Regions from separate parts of the Streptomyces sp. BBFR25 genome, predicted to be linked through region 3. Evidence: riboswitches for the same ligand, from Rfam matches in the RefSeq annotation. Region 3 holds a riboswitch; each other region holds the start of a gene.
The links. Region 3 has a riboswitch for cobalamin ahead of ACGH52_RS29395 (energy-coupling factor ABC transporter permease). Riboswitches for the same ligand answer to the same signal wherever they lie in the genome.
Positions count from the first base shown of each region.

Region 1 (2,252 bases), 4.3 Mb from region 3:
GGGCCTGCATGGCCTGCGCCCGCCCGATCTCCGCGCCCTCGCGGGTCACGAAGGAGTTCAGCGACATGTTCTGCGCCTTGAAGGGCGCCACCTTCACGCCCTGCCGCACCAGCCAGCGGCAGATCCCGGCGGTGACGACGCTCTTGCCGGCGTCGGAGGTGGTACCGGCGACGAGCAGACCACCGTTCATGACGTACGTCCCTTCCTGACGATGCCGCGCGCGAGCAGCCGTGCGCCCGCGCACACGCCCAGCGCCAGCCAGCTCACGCGCCGGGACAGCCGTACCGCCCGGTCGATGTCGCCGGAACCGGCCCGTACGGGGCGCCCGGCGGCGCCGTTGAGGACGGGCCGGTGCTCGACCCGCCCGCCGTAGGAGAGCGTCCCGCCGAGCCGCACGCCCAGGGCGCCGGCGAACGAGGCCTCCACGGGCCCCGCGTTGGGGCTCGGGTGCCGTGCGGCGTCCGCGCGCCAGGCCCGCACCGCGCCCCGCGGGTCGCCCCCGGCCACGGTGGCCAGTACGGCGGTCAGGCGGGCGCCCGGCCAGCCCGCGAGGTCGTCCAGGCGGGCCGAGGCCCAGCCGTAGCGGCGGTACCTGGGCGACTTGTGGCCGACCATGGCGTCCAGCGTGTTGGCGGCCCGGAAGCCGAGCAGCCCGGGCACCCCCGCCACGGCGCCCCACACCAGGGCGCCCACCACCGCGTCCGAGGTGTTCTCGGCGACGGACTCCACGACGGCCCTGGCGATGCCGTCGGCGTCCAGCGCCCGCGGGTCCCGCCCGCACAGGTGCGGCAGCCGCGCCCGGGCGGCCTCGACGTCACCGGCCTCCAGGGCCCGGCCGATCGCGGCGGCCTCGCGGGCGAGCGAGGTGCCGCCGACGACGGCCCAGGTGGCCGCGCCGGTCAGGACGACGCGGGCGGCGGGGGAGCGGTGCACGGCATGGGAGGCGGCCAGCCCGAGGGCGGCGGCGCCACCGGCGCACACGGCGGTGTGCAGGGCGCCCCAGCCCCGGTGGTCCCGCCACAGCACCTGTTCCACGGCGCCCGCGGCACGGCCGAACGCGGCGACCGGGTGTCCGCGGCGCGGATCGCCGAGGAGGAGGTCGCCGAGGAGGCCGGCGGCGGCGCCGTACGCGAAGACGCGTCCGGCACGCACGGGTTCAGCCGGTCACAGGGTCGGGGAAGCACCTGGCACTGGGCGTCGGGCGGTGGCGGCAGCCGGGCATCGCGTCATGTCCTCACTCAGGGTGTCCACGCCCTGGTTCGAAGAGTCCGGCGGTGAGAGTTCCTGGCTCCCGGGGGTTTCCTGATCCCCGGTCACAGTGGCGGGACCGCGCCGGATTCGCACCGGGCTTCCTCTCCTGCCGCCGTAGATGGCCCCGGAAGTCCACCACGGCCCGCGAACACCCGTCAACCTGGCGTTGACCTGCGACGGGGGAGTGTGCGAAGGCCCACACACGAGTGGTGTGCGCCGGCACGCGAAGGGGCGGGGCGCGGAACGGTTCGAGTCCGTTCCGCGCCCCGCCCCGGCGCGTGCGCCCGTGAACGGGCGGATTTCAGGCGGTGGCCGAGCGGCGCGGTCAGGCGACGATCAGATAGATCCCGTACGCCACCGCCGCCGTGCAGGCCGCGAAGCACGCGTACGCGCCGGTGACCGCGAGGGCCGCGGAGCCGCCCTCGGCGGCGGCCCGCTCCTGGCGGGAGAGGCCGACGATGCCGAGGGTGAACAGGCCCACCAGGGCCACCGTGACCACGAGGCTGACGCCGAAGACGGAGCCGAGAGCTGCCCAGTCGATGCTCATGGAGGTTCGCTTCCTTCGTACCCGGGCTGCGGGTTCAGACGGTGGTGGCGGCCGAGGGGGCCTTGGGGTCGGACGTGGTGGCGGCGGCCGGGAGGGTGGCCGACAGCTCCTCGGCCACGCCCGTCGGGGGCGGCGACACGGCGGCCATCGCCGTGGTGACCACACCGGCCGGCTCGGGCTGCTGGGCGCCCACCACGTCGCCGTCGACGACGTTGGTGTGGTCGACGACCTCGCGGCGGGAGATCCGCCAGATCGCGAAGCTGGAGGCGACCAGGAACACCGCGACGAGGGCCGTGCCCCAGTCGCCGAGGCGGCAGACCCACTCGGCGAGCGCGGCGACCAGGGCCGCGGCGGGCAGCGTCAGGCCCCAGGCGACGAACATCCGGGTGGCCGTGGACCAGCGGACCACGCCGCCCTTGCGGCCGAGGCCCGCGCCCATCACCGCACCGGAGAC
Region 1 is NZ_CP172447.1:2,144,040-2,146,291, reverse strand. It holds gene ACGH52_RS09745 (cobyric acid synthase) at 1-190, opposite strand, end outside; gene ACGH52_RS09740 (cobalamin biosynthesis protein) at 187-1,152, opposite strand; cobalamin riboswitch at 1,258-1,404, opposite strand; gene ACGH52_RS09735 (hypothetical protein) at 1,577-1,798, opposite strand; gene pitH (low-affinity phosphate transporter PitH) at 1,833-2,252, opposite strand, start outside.
Region 1: another riboswitch for cobalamin. It lies ahead of ACGH52_RS09740 (cobalamin biosynthesis protein); the one in region 3 lies ahead of ACGH52_RS29395 (energy-coupling factor ABC transporter permease).

Region 2 (2,252 bases), 370 kb from region 3:
AGGGTGGCGGTCAGCGGCAGCACGACGAATCGCTTGTTCCTGATGGCGGGCACGTCGGCGAGCGCGGACTGGGACAGCAGGAACTTCTTCTTCTGCTCGACGCTTCCGGCGCCCGCGTAGTCGTAGACGGCGATGACCTCCGGCCTGCGCTCGATGACCTGCTCCCAGGAGACGTCGCCGAAGACGTCGTCGAGGTCGGCGAAGACGTTCTCGCCGCCGGCCAGCCGGATCAGTTCGGTGCCGAGGCTCTTGCCGCCCGCGGTGAAGGCGGCCTTGTCGCCGCTGTCGTACACGAAGACGGGCACCTCGGGCTCGGCCTCGACCTCGGCGGCCGCCTTGCCCACGCGGCCTTCGAGGTCGGCGACGAGCTGGTCGGCCCGGTCCGGGACACCGAAGATCTTGCCGATGGTGCGGATCTCGTCGTAGGTGTCCTTCATCGTCACCCGCCTCTTGCCGCAGTACTCACGGTTGAGATAGGTGTCGATGCCCGCGTCGGCGAACGCCTCGCGGGAGCGGCCCTCCTTCTCGGCGAAGGCGCTGCCGTAGCCGCCGTAGACGAGATCCGGTTCGGCGTCCAGCACCCTCTCGAACGACGGTTCCTTCTCCGCCAGTTCGGGGATCGCCTCGTAGTCCTCCTCGAGGCTCGGCAGGACGGCGGAGTCGGGGAAGGCCGTACCGACCATGCGGTCCTTCAGGCCGAGGGCGAGCATCAGCTCCGCCGGGTGCTGGTGGATGGTGACCACCCGCGACGGCGGCTTGTCGTACGTCGTCTTCACGCCGCAGTTGTCGACGGTGACGGGAAAGCCCGCGGGCACGGCCGCGGTGGCCTTCGCGTCCTGGCCGCTCTGCTCCGGCGAACCGCAGCCGGTGGCCAGCAGCACCGACGAAAGAGCCATGGCAGCCGCCGTGGCACGGAGGAACCCGCGTGTGCGGGCAGGGGTGAACAACTGGGACACGTGAAGCCTCCTGGAGTCCGCGCTCCTCGGATCGGGCCCGCGACGGACCAGTGTCCTGACTCCCGGATCGACGATCCCTCCGCCTTCCCGCGCGGTGCGCAGTGGCATGTCGGAGGGGCGCTCCCCGGTCACAGTGGCGGGACCGTGCCGGATTCGCACCGGCTTCCTGTCTCCCGTCGCGGCGATGACCAGGCGATCCTACGTTTCCCCGATCGACGGGCGAAAGGGCGGGCGGAGCCGGCCGCGTGATGGCTCTGGCCGGATAACACCTCGGAGGATCGCCGCCCCTTCAGCCAGACTTGTTGCCCCACGCCACATGCGCACCACCCCCGCGATAGTCCGTGCCCGGGAGGCCCGATGCTGTCAGACGCGAGGCCGGACGAAGACGGGTCGGCGGACCCGCCCGGGCGGCAACGTCCTCCCGGTGACCGCGTCGCGCTGCGCGGCGACCTGCGGTCCGCCCTGCCCGACGCCACCGCGGCGGTGGTGGTCACGGCGCTCGTCTTCGCGCTCCTGTACGCCCGCATGGAATCGGGTGCTTCGGACACCGTCGCGGTCATGCCGTTCATGGACGATCCCGGTACGTACTGGATGTACCTGCTCAGCCAGGCGTTCGGATGGTCGGGGCTGCTGTGGGCCTGGGGCACGGTCATGCTCGGCCTGCTGCTGTCGGGACCACGCCCCACCCGGCTGCCGGTCTCCCGGCAGGTACTGGAGCGCTGGCACCGCACCACGAGCCTGACGACCATGGCGCTGATGGCGGCGCACGCGCTGATGTTCGCGGCCGAACTCGTGCGCTACGAGACGGAGGTGGACTGGGCGGAACGGCTCTGGGTGGGCTTCGCGGACACCTTCGTGCCGGGCTGGTACGACTCCGGAACCGGCCGGATCGCCATCCCGCTCGGCCAGGGCGCCCTGTACTTGGCGATCCCGCTGGGGCTGCTGTTCTACGTCCGGCACCGCATCGGAGCGAACACCTGGCGGCGGCTGCACCGTTTCGTGATCGTCGTCTACGTGCTCAGCGTGTGGCACACGCTGCTGTACGGAACCAACGTCTGGTACGGGGAATGGCCCCGCACCGTCCTGTGGCTGCTGCAACTGCCGGTCGCGGCACTGCTGTTGCTCCGCCTGCTGCGACCGGCCCGGCGGGCCGAACGGCTGGGCTCCGCCCGCGGGCGCGGTGGCGCGGCCCGGCCCGGGTGGTGGATGCGGGGGGCAGGCCGGGTCGCCGCCGCGGCCGTCGTCGTCGGGCTCGTCGTCGTGGCGGTGTCGGGCCGTGACGGCGGACGGGACCGC
Region 2 is NZ_CP172447.1:6,805,486-6,807,737, forward strand. It holds gene ACGH52_RS31015 (ABC transporter substrate-binding protein) at 1-896, opposite strand, end outside; cobalamin riboswitch at 1,005-1,126, opposite strand; gene ACGH52_RS31020 (ferric reductase-like transmembrane domain-containing protein) at 1,314-2,252, shown strand, end outside.
Region 2: another riboswitch for cobalamin. It lies ahead of ACGH52_RS31015 (ABC transporter substrate-binding protein); the one in region 3 lies ahead of ACGH52_RS29395 (energy-coupling factor ABC transporter permease).

Region 3 (2,252 bases):
CCGCGCACCCGCACGCCTGGTCGGTGGGGGCGCTGGTGGCGCTGGTCGCGTGCAAGGGGCTGGCCTGGGGCATCGCGCTGGGCGCGCTGCGCGGCGGCCCGATCTTCCCGGCCGTCCTGCTGGGCGCGGCGACGGCGCTGGCCTGCTCCGGGCTGCCCGGCTTCGGCGCGACCCCGGCCCTCGCCCTCGGCATCGCCGCCGCGGCGGCCGCGGTGACCGGGTTGCCGCTGGCCAGCTCGGTCCTGGCGGTGCTGCTGATGGGCCGCGACGCCCACGACCAGACGCCGCTGATCGTCATGGCGTCGGTCGTCGCGTTCGTCGTCGCCCAGCTGGTGCGGCGCACGGAGCCGGGGGAGGACCGGGCGTCCGGCGGGGCGCCGACAACGGGAGCGGCACGGTGAGGGACCGCCGGACCGCGCCCTCGGGCCCGCGCCCCCGCGTCGGCTGGGACGCCGTACGGCCCTGGCTCGTGCGGGCCGGGATCGCGGCCGCCGTGGTCGTGGCCTACTTCCTGCTCCCCCTCGACCACCTGGGGCCGCAGCGGCCGGCACTGAGCTGGACGCTGTTCGCGGCACTGCTGACCGTCGTGGCCGTGCTGCTGCTGCGGCAGATCCGGCACGTCCTCCTCGACCACCCGGACAGCCGGCCCGGGGTGGTCATCTCCCTGCTGATCGTCCTGTCCGTGCACGTCTTCTCCGCCACGTACTACGCGCTGGCCAAGTCGCCGGGCGAGTTCCACGGCCTGCACACCAGGATCGACGCGCTGTACTTCACCGTGGTGACGCTCGCCACCGTCGGGTACGGGGACATCACCCCGCGGGGCCAGGCCGCGCGGGTGGTGACCGTCCTGCAGATCACGTACAGCTTCGTCTTCCTCACCGCCGCCGCCACCGCGCTGACCACCCGGATGCGGGACAGGGTGGTCCGGGGGCCCCAGCGGGGCCGCTCGCGCTGACGGCGGTGCGGCCCCCGCACCCGGCACCGGGCGTTTCCGCAGTACCGAGGCCCGCTTGTGCCCGCCCCCGTGGGAGCACTACTGTCGCCACGCCTTGGTGAACGGGAAATCCGGTGTGATGCCGGTGCGGCCCTCGCCACTGTGAATCGGGAAGTCCGGCTCCGGCCCTCGCGGGCAGCCACTGGATCGCTTGCGATCCGGGAAGGCGGAGCACGGGCGGTGGTACCCGTAAGCCAGGAGACCGGCCAAGGCGCGTCGTCCATCCACGAGGTGCTGGAGAGGGTCTGCTGAGCCATGCACATAGCCGAGGGCTTTCTGCCACCGGCGCACGCGATCGCCTGGGGTGTCGCGTCCGCGCCGTTCGTCGTCCACGGAGTCCGGTCACTCACCCGTGAGGTCAGGGAGCATCCGGAGAGCACGCTGCTCCTCGGCGCCTCCGGCGCCTTCACGTTCGTTCTCTCGGCCCTGAAACTGCCGTCCGTCACCGGAAGTTGCTCGCACCCGACCGGCACCGGCCTGGGTGCCATCCTGTTCCGGCCGCCGATCATGGCGGTCCTGGGCACCATCACCCTGCTCTTCCAGGCGCTGCTGCTCGCCCACGGCGGGCTGACCACGCTCGGCGCCAACGTCTTCTCGATGGCGATCGCCGGCCCCTGGGCCGGGTACGGCGTCTACCGGCTGCTGCGCCGCTTCGACGTGCCGCTGATGGTCACCGTGTTCTTCGGGGCGTTCGTCGCCGACCTGTCCACGTACTGCGTGACCAGCGTGCAGCTGGCGCTGGCCTTCCCGGACCCGAGCAGCGGATTCACGGGCGCGCTCGGCAAGTTCGGGTCCATCTTCGCGGTGACCCAGATCCCGCTCGCGGTGAGCGAGGGCCTGCTCACGGTGATCGTGATGCGGCTGCTGGTGCAGTCCAGCAAGGGCGAACTGACCCGGCTGGGCGTGCTGCTGACCCGGACCGGCGAGCGGAAGCGGGAGGCGGTGGCCCGATGAGCCGCAACGCGAGGATCAACGCCCTGCTGCTGCTCGCCGTGGCCGCGCTGGCGGTGCTGCCGCTGGTGCTGGGGCTCGGCGACCACAAGGAGGAGCCGTTCGCCGGGGCCGACGCGGAGGCGGAGACGGCGATCACCGAGATCGAACCGGACTACGAGCCGTGGTTCTCCCCGCTGTACGAACCGCCGTCCGGGGAGGTCGAGTCGGCGCTGTTCGCCCTGCAGGCCGCGCTCGGCGCGGGCGTGCTGGCGTACTACTTCGGGCTGCGCCGGGGACGGCGGCAGGGCGAGGAGCGGGCGTCGGC
Region 3 is NZ_CP172447.1:6,439,140-6,441,391, reverse strand. It holds gene ACGH52_RS29405 (chloride channel protein) at 1-401, shown strand, start outside; gene ACGH52_RS29400 (potassium channel family protein) at 398-955, shown strand; cobalamin riboswitch at 1,034-1,220, shown strand; gene ACGH52_RS29395 (energy-coupling factor ABC transporter permease) at 1,250-1,948, shown strand; gene ACGH52_RS29390 (energy-coupling factor ABC transporter substrate-binding protein) at 1,945-2,252, shown strand, end outside.